3 regions of the Leuconostoc sp. UCMA20149 genome follow, and region 2 is predicted to be linked to each of the others. Evidence: predicted binding sites of a transcription regulator. Region 2 holds the regulator's gene; each other region holds the start of a gene.
What was found. Region 2 encodes LexA, which represses DNA repair genes until DNA is damaged. Its sites were predicted from a motif close to CNAACANNTGTTNG; they were not measured.
Positions count from the first base shown of each region.

Region 1 (7,045 bases), 120 kb from region 2:
CTGCACGACCAAAATTCATGATGGTATTATTGGCAGTGGCGCGAATTTCCGTGGGGTATAAATGGCCCATAATTGCACCATAGCCACCATACATACCATTTGCAAAGAAACCAACTAACATTTGTGCTAGAAGTAATTCTACTTTGTTTGATGCCATTGTTAACACAAAAACTGCGAGTGCTGAAGCAATTAGAAATATAGTATAAGCGCGTCTTGCGCCAAATTTATCCATAATGGCGCCAAAGGTTAACATGCCAAGGCTCATACCAATTATTGTGGCGATCATCCATAGGGACGAACTTGAAGCACTTAGTCCAATTCGCTTTTGCATGATGGAAGGCAACCAATTCATAAGTCCAAAGTAGCCAGCAATTTGAACCATGACCATAATCATTAAAGCGATTGTTTGCCATGCTTGTGCTGGTGTTGCAAATAGTGCCGCAATTGAACCAGGACGATACTCAGTGCTGGTTTGTTTAGCTTTCATATCGGTGAATACTTTACTTTCCGATAGGTGTCGGCGAATAAAAAAAATCAAGATGACTGGGACTAAACCAAAAACATAAAGCGCGTGCCAACCAAACATTGGCAAAATTACGGCTGCCAAAATAGCTGCTAATATGGCGCCAGCTTGACCACCAATAGCTGAAAGAGAAGTCACTTTGGCAATGGCTCTTTTGGGAAAACTTTCGGCAATAATAGCCATTCCAGAACCATATTCGCCGCCGGCACCTATCCCAGCCAAAAAACGCAAGACATAGACCCAATAGACATTCTTGGCAAAAAACATTAACGCAGTTGCGATTGCAAAAATCCAGATAGTGTATGTAAAGACTTTTACTCGGCCATACTTGTCAGCTAATATGCCGAAAAAGAGACCGCCAATCAGCATACCTAAGTTTGTGATTGATGATATCAGGCCAGCTGCTGCGCCTGAGATATGCAAATCAACAATCATGGATGATAGTGTAAAAGATAAAAACATTACATCCATGTTTTCCAACCCGAAACCTGCTGCAGTCGAAGCAATTACCTTTTTTTGGTAACCACTAAAGTGATGCGCGTTGAGCGGGGACATACCAGTTTGTTGCATATTAATTCTCCTTGAAATGATTACTCACAGGTAATCTTTATTTGCTGGTTAGAATTATCGACGTCTTGTGATAGTTCAAACGATTTGATTATACGCTTAATTTTTTGTCAGTGCAACCGGGCAATATAAAAACAACCACTTGGGTGTGTACCCTCGAAGTGGTTGTTTTGTAGTTGAATTTAATATTCAAAAGTCACGCGGACGCCCTCAGGAATAGCGAAGTCTTTTTGCAAAAGTGACAGTTCGCCAGACTCGCTGTCACGACCGTATAATGATACATTATCTGTATCTTGGTTAGCAACAACTAAGAATTGTTCGTCTTTGTCCCAATTCATATCACGTGGAAATTCCCCCTCAGTGCTAATAAGTTGGGTGCGCTCAATTTCTGCGCCAAGATTTGAAACTTTGAACACGGCAACTGAATTATGCCCACGGTTTGAGGCATAGATGTAGTGTCCGTCCTTGCTCAAACGAAGAGCTGCTGATCCGTTATGTTCTGTCCAGTCTGTTGGTATTGTAGAGGCAGTTTGAACGTGTTCAAAAGAGCCATCTTCAGAATTATACTTCAGCACGCTCAGCAAACTTGACAATTCTCCAAGTAAGTAGGCGTATTGACCATCTGGTGAGAAGCGAATATGTCTTGGACCAAAACCAGCTTCAGTTTTGAAGCGTGACGCTTCAGTCAGTTTGCCATCATCAGAAACATCAAAAGTAATGACTTCGTCAGCACCAAGATCCACAGCAACTAACCGATTATCTGGTGTTAAATTGCTGAAGTGAATGTGTGATGAACCTTGTTCTGGGCGCGGACCGGAACCTTCATTTTGCCATTGATCAGTTAATGTCAAATTACCATCAGCATTAATATGATAAACTTCCACAGTACCGCGGTGATAGTAGCCAGCGTACACTAATTGGCGTGCTTCATCAACGCCAATATAGGCTGGAGCAGATCCTTCACTGAGTTGTGAATCAATTTCAGCCAGCGGACGTACAGAGTTATCAAAGGTGACAACACCACCTTGACCATCACGATTTTCAACCGCGTAAACCTTATTTGCCTTTGAAACTGCAAGGTAGGTTGGGTTAGTGAGTTCACCAACAAGTGTCGGATTTTGTAAAAGCTTTTTCTCAGTATCAAGTTCCGCTTCATACAATCCCTTTGAGATTCTTTTTGTGTAGGTGCCAAACAAAATTTTATAAATTGCCATGATAGGACTCCTTTAAAATGTCTAAATTTATTATACTCGAATGTAAGCCTTTTCACAAATTTCTTTGTCGACATGGCTGATAATAAGCCAGAAAAGCATGATGAGACATCACGGTTCTGGCTGGCAACACGATTGTTATTTCTATGGTAGAATAATAATAAACGTGATGAATCGGGGAATATTTATGTTAAAAGACCAAGAACAACAGTCATGGTATAGGCGATGGTTTTCTGGCAACAACTTACTCAATGGACTCATTGTCATACTACTAATTTTGTTGATTATTTTTCTGGCTTGGCAGGTTCGATTTGTTTTTGAACCAATGCGAGCTTTATTTACGGCAGTAGGTGCCCCAATCATCATTGCAGGGGTTTTATATTATTTGCTAAGCCCATTGGTAAATTTGTTGGAAAAGCATGTTCATTTACCTAGAAAGTTGTCAATTGGCATTGTATTGATTGCACTTTTAGCAGTTATTGCTGGCGTGATTGTTGCTGTTTACATGGTATTGCGCACGCAAGTTGTATCATTTATTGATAATTGGCCACAATATTGGCGCACGAGTGAACGTTTTATTAATGATACATTTGCTTCTGATCAATTTAAATATATTCGTGATTACCTAAATCATACGAATGCTGATATCAACCAAAATGTGATTGACTGGAGTAAAAAGTATTTGACAAGCGGTGTCGCTGGTATTAGTTCGTTTGCGTCGACATTGACTTCAATTGGTGTCACTATGGTGTCTACGCCATTTATTCTTTATTATATGTTACTTGATGGGCATAAATTTTCGGCCGTTGTGGCTGATAAATTTCCACAAAAAGCACAAATATCAGTTTATCATTTATTGAGAGAAGTAAGCTCGCAAGTGGCACAATACATTCGTGGACAACTTGGTGTTGCTTTAGCGGTTATCATTATGTTCTCGATTGGTTACACCGTCATCGGATTGCCGTATGGTATATTATTGGCTTTAATGGCTGGCTTCTTTAATATGATCCCGTATGTGGGATCTATTCTTGCCCAAGTACCGGTATTTACAGTAGCGTTAATTGCTGGTGGGCCAAAATTGTTGATTTTGGCGATAATCGTTTTGGTAATCGAACAGCCAATAGAGGGGCATGTTATTGCACCAAAAATTCTAGGTGAAGCGTTATCTATTCATCCTGTCACAGTTATCGTCGTATTGCTAAGTGGCGGTCATATCTTTGGTGTACTAGGTGTTGTGCTAGGCGTTCCAGCATACGCTGTTGTTAAAGTTCTTGTCACGCACATTTACGAGTGGTGGCGACATAATTCAGAATTGTTTAAAGTGGAAGGAACCGTTGAAAAATGACTAATCATGTTGTTTTATTTGAACCCTTAATGCCTGCTAATACAGGTAACATTGCGCGTACAACTGCTGGTACGGACGCTGTTTTACATTTAATTGAGCCTCTAGGTTTTGATTTAGATGACAAACATGTTAAGCGGGCTGGTCTCGATTATTGGGACCACGTGCAATTGGTAAGGCATCCAAGCTTGCCGGATTTTTTGGAAACGTTGGCATCTACGGATCATTTGTATCTGGTTTCTAAATTTGCGAACCAAGATTATACAGAGCCTGATTATACAAAGACAGATGGGGATAATTACTTCCTATTTGGTAAAGAAACGACTGGTTTACCAGAAGTATTTATGCGTCAAAATCCAGAAAAGGCCATTCGGATTCCACAAGATGACACCCATATACGATCATTGAATTTATCAAATACTGTTGCCATTGTGATTTATGAGGCGCTACGCCAACAGTCGTTTCCCAATCTTGATACTGTTCATACCTACGAACAAGATAAACTGAAATAGGGGGTTGACGTCACTAAAAAAACTTGTTATGATTATATAGTTGTTTCAACAGCGAAATAACAAAGACCATGGCTCGTTGGTCAAGTGGCGAAGACGCTGCCCTTTCACGGCGGAATCGAGAGTTCGATTCTCTCACGAGCTACTAAAAGTCGCAACTTCGGTTGCGGCTTTTTGTGTTTCATTGTTGAAATTTTCCGACCCCGTTTACAGTTAAGCAATTCTTAAGAATTCGAGATGAACACGCGTTCGTATTTTAAACATGATAAAATAGAGCGTTAGTAATATATTGAGGTAATAGTTTTGGCGACCAGAAAAACAACCAGAAAACGACGAACTACGAGTTCACGTGCAAAAAAACAGCAACACCCACTTGCTAGAAATTTGACGTTATTAATTAGCGCTATTCTAGGTGTTTTGGGTACTTTTAAGCTGGGCTTGATTGGTATTTTTGTAGCAAATATTTTCCGCTTTTTCTTTGGTAACATTTACCTAGCAATTATTGTCCCCTTAACAATCGGTGTACTATATTATATGCTCATGCGGAAGTTGCCGAAAGTTGCTGGGCATTTTTGGATAGGAGCCAGCATGGCATTTGTTGCCATTGAAGTTATTTCCTCTTTACTGTTCTTCACCTATACGCTGCAAGATGGTACCGGATATGTAAATGAAGTCATTCGCATTATTAAACAAGATTTTGTTAACCAATCAGCTAACACCCCAGTTGGTGGTGGCGTGATTGGTGCTGTAGTGTACCATGTTTTGTTCATGTTAATGTCAAATGTTGGTACTTGGATTGTCACAACTCTGTTATTATTCGCTGGTGTGATTATCTTTTTCCGAATTCCAGCACGTGATATTGCTGAAAAAAGTGTTGAAAAAGCGCAAGAGGGTGTGGCCTATATTCAGGAACAAAGGGCTAACGCGCCAAAACGCGAGCCACTATTTAAAAGAAATACCCGTAAAAAAGATATTACCGATTATGGTGACAATCCTTTGGGTGTTGATCATTCAACTACGTCAGAAGTAGCTAATCAGGCTGACAATATAAATGAAGATGTCTCTCAACCTCAAACGCATGAATTTATTGAACCAGAAATCAAGTGGAATGGACCAGTGCCGACTGATGATGACAAACCATCAGATGAATTGCCTCAATCCGATCCAAAAGGGTCACAGGGCGACGAAGAGGTTTCACTAGCGACCGATACACCAGAAGCAAATAATCCAGACTATCAGCTGCCGTCAGCAGACTTGTTAACACAGGTACCTCCGGCGGATCAAACAAAAGAATTTAAAAGTTTGACTGAGAAGTCACGCCTAGTTCATGACACATTACAAAGTTTTGGTGTGGAAGCTGAAGTGACAAGTGTGTCGTTGGGGCCAACTGTTACGCAGTATGAATTAAAACCCGGACAAGGGGTTAAAGTGAATCGTATAGCCAATTTAGCAGATGATTTGGCGTTAGCACTAGCAGCTAAATCAATACGTATAGAGGCACCAATTCCAGGGAAACCATATGTTGGTATTGAAGTACCAAATGATACACAGGCAACTGTTGGGTTCCGAGATATGATTGAACATGCACCGTTTGATGATAATCCATTAAATGTGCCACTTGGGAGAGATGTTACTGGTAATATTATTATGGCCGATTTATCAGCCATGCCACATTTATTAATTGCCGGTTCAACAGGATCTGGTAAATCTGTGGGTCTCAACGGCATTATCATTTCAATTCTACTTCGTGCTAAGCCAAATGAAGTTAAATTGATGATGGTTGATCCGAAGGTAGTTGAATTATCGATTTATAATGGCATTCCACATTTGCTGACACCAGTTGTTTCTGAACCAAGAAAAGCTGCCAAATCATTGCAAAAAGTAGTTGACGAAATGGAAAATCGTTATAAATTGCTGGCACAGTTTGGCAAACGTAATATTGGTGAATATAACGCTGCAGTTGATAAACAAAATGCTGATGCCGTTGAAACAGGTGAGCCGATTATGCAAAAAATGCCATATATCGTCGCAATTGTCGATGAGTTTGCAGATTTAATGAGCACGGTTGGTAGTGAAATTGAGGTTTCGATTGCCCGATTAGGTGCCAAAGCCAGAGCAGCTGGCATTCATATGATTTTGGCTACTCAGCGTCCAGATGTTAAAGTAGTCAATGGTACTATCAAAAGTAACATTCCTGGTAGAATTGCTTTCAGAACGGCTTCAGGCATTGATTCACGTACGATTTTGGATAGTAACGGTGCAGAAAAGTTGTTAGGCAGAGGGGACATGATTTTTGCGCCACCTGGCAAGCCCACACAGCGTGTGCAAGGTGCTTTCATTAGTAACGCTGATGTTACTAGTGTGGTAGAATTTGTTAAAGCACAGCAAGAGGTTCAATATTCTGAAGCTATGACAGTGACAGACGAAGAAGTTGCTCAAGATAGTAGTGATATGTCGGATGGTAATAGTGAGGATGAATTGTTCCAAGACGCATTACAATTTGTGATTGAACAACAAAAGGCATCGACTTCGTTATTACAACGACGATTTAGGATTGGCTATAATCGAGCTGCACGCCTAATTGATGACTTAGAAGCAAGTGGCTATATCGGCCCAGCTGATGGTTCAAGACCGCGACATGTCAATGTTTCGGATGGCAGTTCTGGTATCGAACAGTAAAGAAAAATTGACTTAAAATAAGAGGAGATTAGTATAATGGCATTATCAAAAGAACAAATAGCAGCCTTACAAAACGTGTATGACAATGGTATTCTTGATCACGACGACGTTGCCCATGATGCTTTGAAGCAGGTGTTGGTCGATTTGAAAAAATAAATGCTTAAAGTCTTGATTGCGTGATAAAAAGTACTGACTGTCAGTGAGAAGATGACAG
Region 1 covers NZ_VJYC01000003.1:35,982-43,026, forward strand. Annotated here, with positions in the region: gene FF105_RS03415 (MFS transporter) at 1-1,093, opposite strand, end outside; gene FF105_RS03420 (lactonase family protein) at 1,273-2,304, opposite strand; gene FF105_RS03425 (AI-2E family transporter) at 2,489-3,646, shown strand; gene FF105_RS03430 (tRNA (cytidine(34)-2'-O)-methyltransferase) at 3,643-4,155, shown strand; tRNA gene FF105_RS03435 (tRNA-Glu) at 4,226-4,297, shown strand; gene FF105_RS03440 (FtsK/SpoIIIE family DNA translocase) at 4,456-6,831, shown strand.
Region 1: a site for LexA is predicted at 4,391-4,404, ahead of FF105_RS03440 (FtsK/SpoIIIE family DNA translocase). Genes of this name have one in related genera too.

Region 2 (7,045 bases):
ACAGTTAAAGCGTTTTTGGAAGTTCTAGAGTCACGTAGCTTTACAGTTAAAGAGATGCAATAATAATAAAGGACTAATAAAAGCAGCCTGAGAGCTGCTATTAGGAGACAAAATGAATAATCAGTTAGCAGTCAACTTGCCTGGCTTAAGTCTTAAAAATCCCATTATGCCATCATCTGGTTCAGTGTATTATGGACTTGATGATGTCTACGAAGTCGAGCGTTTGGGCGCTTTAGTTACTAAAACAACCACTTTGGATGAACGAACAGGCAATCCTCAACCTTGGATTGTAAACACGTCAGCTGGTATTTTGAATTCAGTCGGCTTGGCAAATCCTGGTGTTAATAAAGTCATTAAAGAATTTTTACCAAAAATAGCGAAAAAATACAGCAATTTACCGGTGATGACTTCAATTGCCGGCGAAACAGTGCAAGATTATGTTAGATTAACAGAATATTTTGATGCCATTGATACTGTTTCAGCGATTGAAGTTAACTTATCTTGTCCAAACGTCGATCGTGGTGGTATGGAATTTGGTGTTAGTGCCGAGTCTGCTTCTGAAGTAATTACTGCCATGCGCCAAGCTACTAAGAAACCCATTTATGCCAAAATGTCGCCTAATGTTACTGATATTAAACCAATCGTCAAAGCAGTTGAACTGGCTGGTGCGGATGGATTGGTCTTAATCAACACATTAGTCGGGATGAATCTAGATTTGGCTAAGCGTGCGCCGAGTTTGGTAAGAGGAATTGGCGGTCTATCAGGTACAGCTATCCATCCGATTGCTGTACGATTTGTTTATGAAGCAGCTCAGACTGTTGATATTCCAATTATTGGCGTAGGTGGCGTTACGCAGGTTGACGATGCTTTAGAACTTATGATGGCAGGCGCGTCAGCCGTGCAAGTCGGGTCTGCAATTGCGACAAATCCAACAGTTATGACAGACATCATTGCAGCATTACCAAAAGCGCTTGATAAATATGGATTTACGGACGTGACAGAAGTAACGCGAACGTTCAAAAAAAGTTGACTACTAAGGGGAAAAAACATGATAAATCGACCAGTTTTTATTGCACTGGACTTTCCAGATGGTAACACGGCACTAAATTTTTTAGAACCTTTTAAAAAAATAGACAAAAAGCCGGCAATCAAGGTTGGTATGGAATTATTTTATGCAGAAGGACTGGATTTTGTCAGAGATTTACGCCAAAAAGGATTTGATATCTTTTTAGATTTAAAACTTTATGACATTCCCAACACTGTGGGCCATGCAGTTGCCAATATTGCAAAATTAGATGTTCAGTATTTAACGTTACATGCGGCCGGCGGGACTAAGATGATGACTGCTGCAGTTGCTAATAAAGGTCAAAACTTAAAAATACTAGCAGTGACGCAATTAACATCTTTTTCTGAAGCTGATGTTCAAGAAATTTCCCAATCGACAGTAACGTTGGTAGAAAATGTGTTGCACTTAGCAAAAATGGCTGACAACGCAGGTGTGGATGGCACGATTAGTTCGCCTTTAGAAGCTGGTATGATACAAGCTAACACGCAATCAGATTTCTTAACCATTACGCCTGGTATCCGTTTAGCTGGGGATAACGCAAACGATCAAAAACGTGTCACAACACCAGCCAAAGCAAAACAATTAGGTGCAACGGGACTGGTTGTTGGCCGTTCGATTACTAAAGCTAGTGATCCAGTTGCCGCATACCAACAAGTATTGAATGAATGGAGTCGTTAAATGACAGATTATGCAAATGAAGTTGCTAATGATTTACTAGAAATTGGTGCGGTTAAATTTTCACCGGAGGCACCATTCACATGGGCGTCAGGTATTAAAAGTCCGATTTATACTGATAATCGCATGACGATTGGTTTTCCAAAGGTTCGAAAAAACATTTATAGTGGTTTAACAGAATTAATCAAAACTGAATACCCTGATGTTGAAATTATTGGCGGTGTTGCTACAGCAGGGATTCCGCACGCAGCCTGGGTGGCGGAACAATTAGAAAAACCAATGATTTATGTCCGGTCAAAACCAAAAGATCATGGAGCGGGTCGCCAGACAGAGGGTGCAAACGTAGCGAATCACAAAGTAGTGCTAATTGATGATTTGATTTCAACGGGTGGTTCAGTCCTGGCTGCAGCAAAAGCAGTTGAAAAAGAGGGTGGTAATGTTTTGGGCATTGTGTCAATTTTTTCATACGAACTGTTAGCTGGCGTAAAAAATTTTGAGAGTGCTAATTTAACTTTTAAATCATTGACAACCTATTCACAGCTGATGACATTGGCTATTAGTCGAGGAGACTTGGCTGAAGATCAGATTGAAACATTAAATGAATGGAAAAAGCAACCTGAAAAATGGCAAGTAAACTAAAAAAAATCGACAATATTGTCGATTTTTTTTAATAGATTGCGTCTCGATAAAGACCAATAACTTTACCGAGAATGGTAACTTGCTTTAAAATAATTGGCGCCATTGCATCATTTTCAGGTTGCAATCGATAATGATCTGCTTCACGGAAAAAGCGTTTTACAGTTGCCTCATCATTGTCATTCATTGCGACAACGACGTCACCATTATCAGCATTTTCTTGACGACGAACAATGACTTTGTCACCATCCAAAATACCAATATTGATCATTGATTCGCCATGAACATTAAGCATGAACAAATCACCATCAAATTGCATTAGATTGTCAGGAATGGGGAAAAATTCTGTTGCCTCTTCTTCAACGGCCAAAATTGGTGTTCCTGCTGTCACAACACCGAGAACAGGAATCTTACCAGGCGTAATTGAAACACCTAGCATTTCTAACCCAGCGTCTGTGATTTCAATGGCGCGTGCTCTTGGTTTTGAAGCATCTTTTAAGAGATATCCTTTTTTAACCAAACGCTCAATATGGCCATGAATGGTAGATGACGAAGATAATCCAACGGCCTCACCAATTTCCCTGACTGTGGGAGGAAAACCGTTAGTTGATTGGGCCTCATGTATAAATCTTAAGACTTGTATTTGTTTGCTTTCTTGAATAATTGCCATGATGGGGTTCCTACTTAATAATTAGTAACTCAATTATACCCAAAAAACACGAACAAATCAAACACGTGTTCGTGATTTTATAAAATGCCAAATAAGTATCCAAGAATATTTATAAATTCTTTAGAAACCACGTGATTTCTGTTCGTTTTCTGTGTATAAAGGACTGGAATTTTGAACTTATTAACTTCACTTTTTTGATGGCATGCACTAACCGGCTGTGATATAATTGTTATCAGACATTCGATGAGGAGAAATAAGATGAGTACAGGACTTGTAATCTTGATTGCGGTTTTGGCCTTGGCGATTGGTTTGGCTGGTGGTTTCTTCTTGGCACGTAGTTCAATGAAAAACTATTTGGCTAAGAATCCACCAATTTCTGAAGAAATGATGAAGTCAATGATGATGTCAATGGGTCAAAAGCCATCACAAAAAAAGTTGAATCAAATGATGGCTCAAATGAAACAACAAAGTGCAAATGCGCAAAAAAAATAAGCTTAGCGCTTATTTTTTTTGTATTCTTTTAGGATCAATGTAGTGCCAATCAGGATTAATTTCATCATCTAATTTATCGAATGCTGATTGCATGATGTCTGTATATTTGGCGATGTTTTCAGCATTCAATTTATCGGCGCGATCAATGTAGATTGGCTCTCCAAAATTAATTGTGGTATTATGGCGTTTAAAGAGGTGGCTAAACTTCACTGGGCCTTGGTATACCGCCGGTACAATTGGTTTTCCGGCCATACGCGCAATTAGCAATGATCCGGACTTCAAATCATCGCTGTGGCGCGAACCAGACGGGAACATGATCAATGATCTTTGACCACTTTTCAACTCACGAACTGGATATTTGATGACACTAGGACCAACGTTTTCACGATCAACAGGGAAAGCACCTGCTGATTTAATAAGCCATGCCAGTGGTTTAAATTTAAAAAGTTCAATCTTGGCCATAAAAATAAAATGTTTAGGATAGGCAGCCACAGCGTACCATACAGGGTCCCACCAAGTGCGATGTGGGCCAACTAAGACATAATTATCATCTTTAGGTAGTTTGTCACGGTTCATATATGTAATGCGACCGTTGATTGTCCAAATAATAGCCACGGCAACACCGCGCAGAAACTCGTAAAATTTCATATTTATTCACCTCATAAACGAAATCAAATTCAATTTTACCGAGAAAAGGGAAGAAACGCAAATGACAGAGCTAAGTTTAGCATCCGGTGAACGGATTGATGGCTTACCATCTCAAAATATTAAAATTATTCAAAATCCAGATATGTTTTCCTATTCACTTGACGCTATTTTATTAGCACATTTTGCAGATGTTAAAGGTAAAGGACGGGGACATGCTGTTGATTTGGGTGCCGGCACTGGGGCGGTGGGGTTATTTTATGCGCCAAAAGTGAGTGGCCGCGTCACATTAGTCGAAATCCAGCCTGAATTGGCAGCCATGGCACAGCGCAGTATTGATTTGAATGGAATGTCTGATCGTGTTAGTGTACTGCAAAAGGATATGAAAAATATTTTTGAGGACATCAAACCGGGATCGGTCGAGACCGTGTTGAGTAACCCACCTTATTTTCCTTTAAATGACACCACTAAAACTAATCATGATCATCACTATGAATTAGCGCGCCACGAATTAACAATCAACTTACCAAATTTAGCTCAAATTGCTAATAAACTGTTGAAAAATAACGGTAAATTCTATATGGTCCATCGACCAGACCGTTTGGCAGATATTTTTGCAGCTTTTGCTAACCGCAAACTTATGATTAAGCGGATTCAATTCGTCTATGGTAAGGCAGATCGTGAGGCAAATATTGTTTTGGTCGAAGCGATTAAATCAGGACGTCCGGGTGGCGTACGAATTTTACCAGCTTTAATTGCTTATGATGACAAAAATGATTACACACCCGAAATGAATAACATTTTGTATGGCAAGGCTTGGTCATAATGAAAGCATATTTTTTTTACGTTTTATATACTGCTGACGGCTATTTTTATGGTGGTTTTACAGATGATGTCTTGCGTCGTTTAGCGACACACGAATCAGGAAAGGGAGCTAAATTTACACGTGTTAAATCGCGTCATCCACTTCAATTGATTTATCAGGAATCATTTGAAACTAAAAGTGATGCATTAAAGGCAGAGGCAGCTTTTAAAAAGCTGACGCGATCCCAAAAAGAAATGTTTCTACTAGCACACAAAGTAGATAAGGTGTGGCAATAAAGTCCTTGCTAAACATATAAAAATACCGTATAATTTATCTTGTTGTGGAAAACAACAAATACACACGACAAACGAGAACACGTAGGTGCAGTGATGTCAGCGTGAACCACGAATTTGTCGGCGGAAAAACCTAGGAGGCCATATCATGGCAGTTATTTCAATGAAAGAACTCCTCGAAGCAGGAGTACACTTCGGTCACCAAACACGTCGTTGGGACCCAAAGATGGACGAATACATCTTTACAGAACGTAATGGTATTCACATCATCGATTTGCAAAAGACAGTTAAGTTGGTTGATGAAGCCTATAACTTCATCCGTAACGCTTCAACTGACGGCGCAAATGTTTTGTTTGTTGGTACAAAGAAGCAAGCTTCTGATGCTATTGCTGAAGAAGCAACACGTGCCGGTCAATATTACATCAACCACCGTTGGTTGGGTGGTACTTTGACTAACTGGAACACGATTAAGACACGTATCCAACGTTTGAAGGATTTGCAAGCAATGGCCGAAGATGGTACATTCGAGCAATTACCTAAAAAAGAAGTTGTTTTGTTAAACAAACAACGTGAAAAGTTGGAAAAGTTCTTGGGTGGTATTCAAGACATGCCTGGATTGCCAGATGTTTTGTTTGTAGTTGACCCTAAGAAGGAAGAAATTGCTGTTAAGGAAGCCAACATGTTGAACATTCCTGTCGTAGCAATGATTGACACAAACGCTAATCCTGATGTTGTTGATGTTAAAATCCCAGCCAATGATGATGCTATTCGTGCCGTTCGCTTGATTACTGCGAAGATGGCTGATGCTGTTATCGAAGGTCGTCAAGGTCAAGATTCAGCACCAGAAGACGCCTTTGTCGAAGGTGATGAAAATACAGAATCAATCGAAGAAATTGCTAACATTGTTGAAGAAGGCAATAACTAATTATTTGATTTAAAAATACCGTTCCTTGCGGACCTGTTTGGGGCGCGGAATGGTATTTTAGTATGTTATAATTAAAATACATTAAATTATTTTAGAGGAGCACTATAATGGCAATTACTGCTGCACAAGTAAAGGAACTACGTGATAAGACATCTGTTGGTATGATGGATGCTAAGAAAGCATTGGTCGAAGCTGATGGCGACCTAGATAAGGCAATTGATTTGTTGCGCGAAAAAGGGATGGCTAAAGCTGCTAAAAAGGGCGATCGTGTCGCTGCAGAGGGTATGACAGCTGTTGCCGTTAAGGGTAATCGTGCTGCAATTATTGAATTGAACTCAGAAACAGATTTCGTTGCTGGTAACGCAGAATTTAACGAATTGTTGCGTGCTGTTGCTAATGCAATTGTTGAATTTGCACCAGCTGATGTCGAAGCTGCTTTGGCACTTGAAGTTGAAGCTGGTCAAACTTTGAACGACAAAATTGTTGGTACGACACAAATTACTGGTGAAAAAATTACTTTGCGTCGTTTTACAGTTGTGGAAAAGTCTGACTCTGAAAACTTTGGCTCATATTCACACTTGGCTGGTTCAATTTCTGCATTAGTTGTCGTTGACGGTGCTTCGGAAGCAGCTGCTAAAGACATTGCGATGCATGTTGCTGCTATTGCACCACAGTATGTTTCAGATGATCAAGTACCTGCAGAGGTTGTGGCTAAGGAAAAAGAAGTGCAATTGGCTTCTGAAGATTTGGCAGGCAAGCCAGACAACATCAAAGAAAAGATGGTTGATGGTCGTATCAAAAAGTTCTTGGCAGAAATTTCATTGTTGGATCAACCATT
Region 2 covers NZ_VJYC01000003.1:159,268-166,312, forward strand. Annotated here, with positions in the region: gene carB (carbamoyl-phosphate synthase large subunit) at 1-63, shown strand, start outside; gene FF105_RS03985 (dihydroorotate dehydrogenase) at 113-1,030, shown strand; gene pyrF (orotidine-5'-phosphate decarboxylase) at 1,049-1,744, shown strand; gene pyrE (orotate phosphoribosyltransferase) at 1,745-2,380, shown strand; gene lexA (transcriptional repressor LexA) at 2,409-3,047, opposite strand; gene FF105_RS04005 (YneF family protein) at 3,306-3,539, shown strand; gene FF105_RS04010 (lysophospholipid acyltransferase family protein) at 3,549-4,187, opposite strand; gene FF105_RS04015 (tRNA1(Val) (adenine(37)-N6)-methyltransferase) at 4,249-5,010, shown strand; gene FF105_RS04020 (GIY-YIG nuclease family protein) at 5,010-5,285, shown strand; gene rpsB (30S ribosomal protein S2) at 5,431-6,207, shown strand; gene tsf (translation elongation factor Ts) at 6,315-7,045, shown strand, end outside.

Region 3 (7,045 bases), on a different contig from region 2:
GTATAGTGTGCTGGCATCGTATTGACGCGTTTCGCCATTGATTGTTAGGTTTAGAATTGATTGTTGCTTTGATTGTGTATTAAATGTTTGGCTAATTAACTCCGATAATGTAAATTGACGAATTATCAAATTTTCTGAAATCGGTAATTTTGGTAAAGAAACCCCCAATAAATCAGCAGCTTTCTGATTAAAAACATCAATCGTATGATGTCGATCAACATTGATCACGCCAACAGGTAAGCTAGTAAGTAATGTTTGATAATTGCCAACATCACGTTTATTATCATATTGAGAATGCCGAACATATGTCTGTAATGCGTTAAAAGATTGCAACAAGTCATAGTAAGGTGATTCAGGTGATACTAATACACCTCTAGGTGTCTCGCCGTCTAACGTGTCCTGCATCCTTTTTTTCATCACAGCTAATTCAGTCGCATCACTCCTTTCCCAAAGTTGAGAGAGCCAAGCCTCGACAATTGAAATCAAAATCACAATAAAAATTAAAGCAGTCAAAGTCTGCCTTGTCAATGACACTATTTGAGTTAAGGAGATCAGTAAAATCAAGTTTAAACCCAAAATAATAATGAATTTTTCAAATTTATTTTTCATACGTTTATCATATCATCTTCGTTACAAAAATCAGCACTAATTTGATTAACAAAAAAACAGGTATTACCCTGTTTTGAATTAATAATATCATTTAGTTATTTGTCAGTGACTTTTCCGCTTGAATCACGTGTTACTTTCATATCTGTCAAACCAATGTAACCCAACTTTGGCACAATCGTCTTTTGAACTGATTTTGTTGAGAAGTAATCCAAGAATGCCTTAGTGGCACCAGTTGCCTTACCCTTTGTATACATGTGTTCGTATGCCCAGATAGGCCATGAATTGTCTTCAACATTTGCTTTGCTAGGCTTAACGTTGTCCAATTTAAGTGCCTTGATACCATCAGCATCTAAGTAAGCAAATGCTAGATATGAAATAGCACCGGGTGTAGTTTTAACAATTTTTTGAACAGTACCATTTGAATCTTGTTCAGTTGCTTGCACGGCATTTTGACCATCTAAGATATTCTTTTCAAACACAGCACGTGTGCCTGATCCAGTTGCACGGTTAATCACAACGATCTTTTCATCTTTTCCACCGACGTCTTTCCAGTTCGTTATTTTGCCAGTGAAAATCTCACGCAATTGCGTCTTTGAAATATTGCTAATTTGAACATCACTATTGACAACAGGTGCAATACCAACAACAGCAACCTTATGATCAACTAACTTGCTTGCATCTACGCCTTCTTTTTCTTCAGCGAAAACATCTGAGTTACCAATTTGCGCTGATCCGTCTGATACTTGGCTAAGACCCGCACCTGAACCACCACCTTGAACTGTCACTGTAACATCTGGATTCTTATCTTGAAACGAGGAAGCAACTTGTTCTGCCAATGGCTGCAAAGCAGTTGATCCCAAAGATAGCACTTTACCACTAACTTTCGTCGATGACGTTGATGATGATTTGCTGTCACTCGACTTGTTATTAGCAGAGGTATATAACGCAATCCCTGCCGCAATGACAACGATTCCTCCAATAATACCTGCAACTTTTTTGTTCATGATGTACTTCTCCCTTTGGATTATGTAATGAAAACAAGGTCGTAGTAGAGGCTCTTGGGGGCCACTCCTTGTTTACAAGTTATATAATACGGTGCCATTGTTAGGAATAGTAACCTATTTTCGTCGTGTTTATGTAAATAATTGTAAAGACATATTTACAAAAAAAACGGTCTAGGACCGTCAATTAATCATTGTATAGCCAAATCCACGAACTGTTTTCAATATTTCCGGGGACTTGGGATTTGTTTCTATTTTTTCACGTAGATTACTAATATGCATATCGACCATACGGCTTTCACCAGTATACTCATAGCCCCAAACTGCGGTCAAAATAGTTTCGCGATCGATCACGCGACCCAATCGCTGGGCGAAATACAATAATAAATCATATTCACGTGGTGTCAATGCAACACTCTGACCAGCCTTAGTAACAATCTTTTTGCCATCGTTAATATTCAAGTCTTGAATCGTAATCACAGTTTCTTCTGATTCAACGGTGGGTATTTGTGAACGGCGTAACACTGCTTTTAATCTGGCAATCACTTCTCGTGGGCTAAACGGCTTGGTAATATAATCATCAGCACCAAGTTCCAAACCAAACACTCGGTCAAATTCGTCCCCTTTGGCCGTCACTAAAATGACTGGTGTTGTGATTTTATCTTGACGAATTTGTTTTAAAACTGTCATGCCATCCACGTTAGGTAACATTAAATCTAGTAAAATTGCATCAAATTGTTCTGATTTCGCTAATTGATAAGCGGAACTACCATCCCCTGCCGTTGTCACCTCAAACCCATTTTGCTCCAAATTATATTGCAACAACGTTGAAATTGCTACTTCATCATCGACAACCAATATTTTAGTCATGTTAATCTCCATGGAATCTATTATCTGCATTGTAACAAAAAAAAGAAAAACGCCCTAGCGTTTTCCTAAAATGTTTACATAACTTATACAATTGGTTCATCTGTTAGATCATCATCAATGCCCAAATCCAAGTCTGCAGTTTGACTAACCGCACCATCCTTTTCTACAGGCACATCTGAGGTTGGCGCAACATCATCGCCATCACCATTGATGCCATACGCTTGGCGAACTTTAATATAAAGTTCCTGTCTTAAATCAGCGTGTTCAGGATCATCAAGGTAATCTTTAGCTTTTTCTCGCCCTTGACCAATTCGCTCACCTTCGTATGCATACCAAGCACCGGCCTTATCAATAATATCTTGATCAACTGCCAAATCCAAAATCTCACCGGTCTGTGAAATTCCTTTACCATACATTATGTCTACTTCTGCTACCTTAAACGGTGGGGCAACCTTATTTTTTACAACTTTAACCTTCGTTAAATTACCAGTTACATCAGTACCATCTTTAATTTGTGTCGAGCGACGAACTTCTAGGCGAACCGTTGAATAAAACTTAAGTGCACGACCACCAGGTGTTGTTTCTGGGTTACCAAACATGACACCGACTTTTTCTCTGATTTGATTAATGAAGATAGCGATAGTCCCTGTTCGATTTAGAGTCCCAGCAAGCTTTCTCAAAGCCTGACTCATTAAACGAGCCTGAAGACCGACATGTGCGTCGCCCATTTCACCCTCAATTTCAGCGCGAGGCACTAGCGCAGCAACTGAATCAATCACAATCATATCAACCGCTCCAGATTGTACCAAGGCATCGGCAATTTCTAGTCCTTGTTCACCTGTATCAGGCTGAGAAAGTAATAGTTCATCCTTTTTGACACCTAAAGCCTCTGCGTACTTAACATCTAAGGCATTTTCAGCATCAATATACGCTGCTGTCCCCCCTTGTTTTTGTACTTCAGCAACAGCATGTAGTGCAATGGTTGTTTTTCCAGAAGATTCTGGCCCGTAAACCTCAATAATACGCCCTTTAGGGTAGCCACCAACGCCCAAAGCAATGTCTAACTTAACAGATCCCGAGGGAATTGTTTCCACTTGGGTCAGCGCATTGTCTCCTAGAGTCATCACAGAGCCCTTACCAAAATTTTTTTCAATTTTTTTTAGCGCTTCATTAAGTGCAGCCTGTCGGCCATCCTTTTTAGCTTTATCATCTTTTTTTGTCGTCTTTTTTGTTACCATGCGGCGAACTCCTTTTATCTTACTTGATTAGTGTAACTGTTTCTAGAACCAAAAGCAAGTCTTTTTCGAACATTTGTTCGTTGTCTTTTGTTCATACTTTGTTATACGAAAAAAGCGCTTTCCGCGCTTTAAAAAGGTATTATAAACCGTCAGAAAAAACAACTCTGTTTTGCCAAAAATAGTCCAATCCTGAATAGATCGTAAATATGACTGCTATCCACAATAAGACATCTCCTATTGGAAAGCCAATCACGGCGAACGGTGCATTATGAATATACAAAAAGAAAATTGCAAACATTTGAGAAAAAGTTTTGATTTTACCGGGCATTTGTGCAGCTAATACTTGACCATTATTTTCAACGATCAGTGTTCTTAAGCCAGTAATAGCCAGTTCACGAATGACGATAACGGCAGTCATCCAAGCTGGCACAACCCCAAAACTAGTCAGAAAAATCAAAGCAGTCATCACTAATAATTTGTCCGCTAATGGATCTGCAAACTTACCAAAATTTGTTACTAAGTGTTGACTCCGTGCAATTTTACCATCTAGAAAATCAGTTATTGCAGCAATTGCAAAGACAATTGCCGCAATCAACCATGTGGTGGGCACTGCAGTACCCACCAACTTTACGTTTCCCCAATCTAATGGCAGTGTTAATAACAAGATAAAAATCGGAATTAAAATAATACGAAAAACGGTTAATTTATTAGGTAAATTCATGGGACATCCTTCTATTTATTTAGATTAAATAACACATTCCAAAAAGCAGTTGTCGCACCATCTACTGGTACAGATTCACCGTCCACAGTTAAGGTTGCATTGCTAACGTTGGTAAATTGCACGTTGAAAGAGTTCGTACCGGATGGGATTTCGACTGTTTTATCAGTACCAGCCGAAACCGTCTCATTCAACAATATGGCGTTATTCCCATCGCTAACCTTGACAGTTGTCCCTGTACTTTGTGCTTTAATCACAACAGTATGCTTTTTTGCGTTCTCATCAGATAAATTAAAAATCGTTGTTTGTAGACTGGCATTTGTTTCTGGAGAACCCAAATCCAACTTTTTTGCACTAGAGCTAGAGGCAGATGTTGAGGAACTTGATTTTTTAGATGAAGTGTTACTTGACGAAGATTTTGGTACAGCCGAAGACGAAACAGAAACATTCCCGCCATCACTGTTTTGTGACGTCCCAGTACCAACGTGAGTCAGAACAAACCAAATCACCGCAAGTGCAATAATAATCAGCAGACCTATCCATATTGTCGGCATAAAGTTGGACAATCTAGACCTAGCCGTCATTGTGTGATCAATTCCGGCGCGCATAATCCCATCATCATCTTGGTGCGCACGACTCAAATCACTACTACGTGAAATCGACACTGGTGGCTTTTCCCCTAAAACCTCGTCTGGATGTAAACCCACAGCTAAGGCATATTGACGAATAAAAGCGCGTACATAAAAATCTCCCGGCAAGACGCTGAGATTGTTTTCTTCAATCGCCACCAAATAGCGACGTTGAATCTTGGTAATATCCTGAATATCATCCAATGATAAATTTTTGGCTTGGCGAGCAGCTTTTAACTGCTCGCCAATTTGATTGGTTAATGTTTCACTCATAAATGTCCTAAAACCTATTTTTGCAACACAAATCGTTGCAGCACTGCATTCTGAAAAATTTTATCGGCTGTTACAAGAATGTCATCAAATGTTAAATCTTGTAACAACTCTATCTTATCAAAAAGATTAACCCCAGACAAGGCATCATCTCCTCGAAGTGCTATATTTTCAAGTGAATTCAGGCGTTGTATGCCTTCACCGATTGTTGCTCGTTTAAGTTGTTCAAAACTGTGGACCTGATTTTTTAGCGCACTTCGATATTGAATAGTTTGCGTTTGAATCGCCTTTTCTAAAGCCTGATAGGCTGTTGTTTCAGCGAAGATAGTGATGAACTGATACTCTCGTATTAAATCAAAAGATGTGTCAAATTCTGAATCAATAATACCTTCATTATACAACTTTTGATACCAGTCCGTTTGCTCACCAAAAAGTAAATCTAATAGTAAGTCTGCCGCTAAAGTACGCTTCGTAATATTTGTCCCGTTTAATGGTTTGCCATCAATGCGAATTCCAAATGCAACTTTGGGGCGTGAAATATTAAACTGACGTGTGGTAGATAGACTACTAAGTGGTTGAACATTTGGCACTAACCGCTTAATTTCTGAAGAGGTGGTTGAAAAAGATTGTTGTGTTTGACTAATTGTTTCTAAAATTTCGTGTGCATCAAAATGACCAATTACTTGCAGTGTGAGTTGGCTAGGTTGGTAAAAAGCGTGGTGCACATCATATAATAATTCTGGTGTAATCGTAGCAATAGATTGTTGTGTACCCGCGATATCGTGCGCCATTGGCGAGTCAGGATACATCATAGACAAGATGCCCATGTAAACAGCCCAATTTGGATCATCTTGGTACATTTGAATTTCTTGCCCAATAATGCCTTGCTCCTTTGCAACCGTTTTATCGCTAAAATAAGGTGTTTGGACAAATTGCAAAAGATGCTGGAGTGCGGGTACAACATGTTGCGTCGTAGAAAATAAATAACTGGTTTGATATGCATTTGTAAAGGCATTAGCATCCGCCCCTAATTGACCAAAACGCGTAAACGCATCCTCATTTTCTTTTTCAAAAAGTTTATGTTCTAAAAAATGAGCAGTGCCAGCAGGAATTTGCTTCGGTGAGTCATGTCCTATCTGATATTTTTCATCAAGTGAACCATAGTCGGTTGTCAAAACAGCAAATGTCTTGTGGTACTCCGGTTTTTGCACCATCACCACATTTAACCCATCCGGCATTGTTTCGATTAATACTTTTTCTTTTAATTGTTTGTAATACTTTTCTAGCATGCTATTCCTTAGGCAACAATATAAATCTGCTCTGTATCTGAAGTTTTTTTGCTACAAGTCGAATATCATTGGTAGTGACCGCCTGTACTTGGCTAATCCATTCAGACTCACTAGTCTCACTACCAGTCAGCAAACGTGAAAAAGCAATTTCTATTTGGCTATTAGGCGAATCCTGCTGACTGAGATAATCATTTATCAAACTTTTTTTAATTGAGGTTACTACCTTGTCCTCAAAGTCACCGTTTTGAATTGCCAGAATCTCTTCGTCAATCATTTTTTCTGCTTGCACCACTTTGTCAGCATCTAAGCCGGCCGCAATCAATAAGAAACCAGTATCATATTGCCATTTTGAATAAATGCTGTATGCCAACGACGCTTTTTCTCGTACATTCATAAACAACTTAGACAAAGGAGATCCGCC
Region 3 covers NZ_VJYC01000002.1:31,551-38,595, forward strand. Annotated here, with positions in the region: gene FF105_RS02195 (sensor histidine kinase) at 1-609, opposite strand, end outside; gene FF105_RS02200 (phosphate ABC transporter substrate-binding protein) at 705-1,613, opposite strand; gene FF105_RS02205 (response regulator transcription factor) at 1,794-2,480, opposite strand; gene recA (recombinase RecA) at 2,564-3,718, opposite strand; gene pgsA (CDP-diacylglycerol--glycerol-3-phosphate 3-phosphatidyltransferase) at 3,858-4,439, opposite strand; gene FF105_RS02220 (helix-turn-helix domain-containing protein) at 4,451-5,338, opposite strand; gene yfmH (EF-P 5-aminopentanol modification-associated protein YfmH) at 5,353-6,624, opposite strand; gene yfmF (EF-P 5-aminopentanol modification-associated protein YfmF) at 6,626-7,045, opposite strand, start outside.
Region 3: a site for LexA is predicted at 3,785-3,798, ahead of recA (recombinase RecA). Genes of this name have one in related genera too.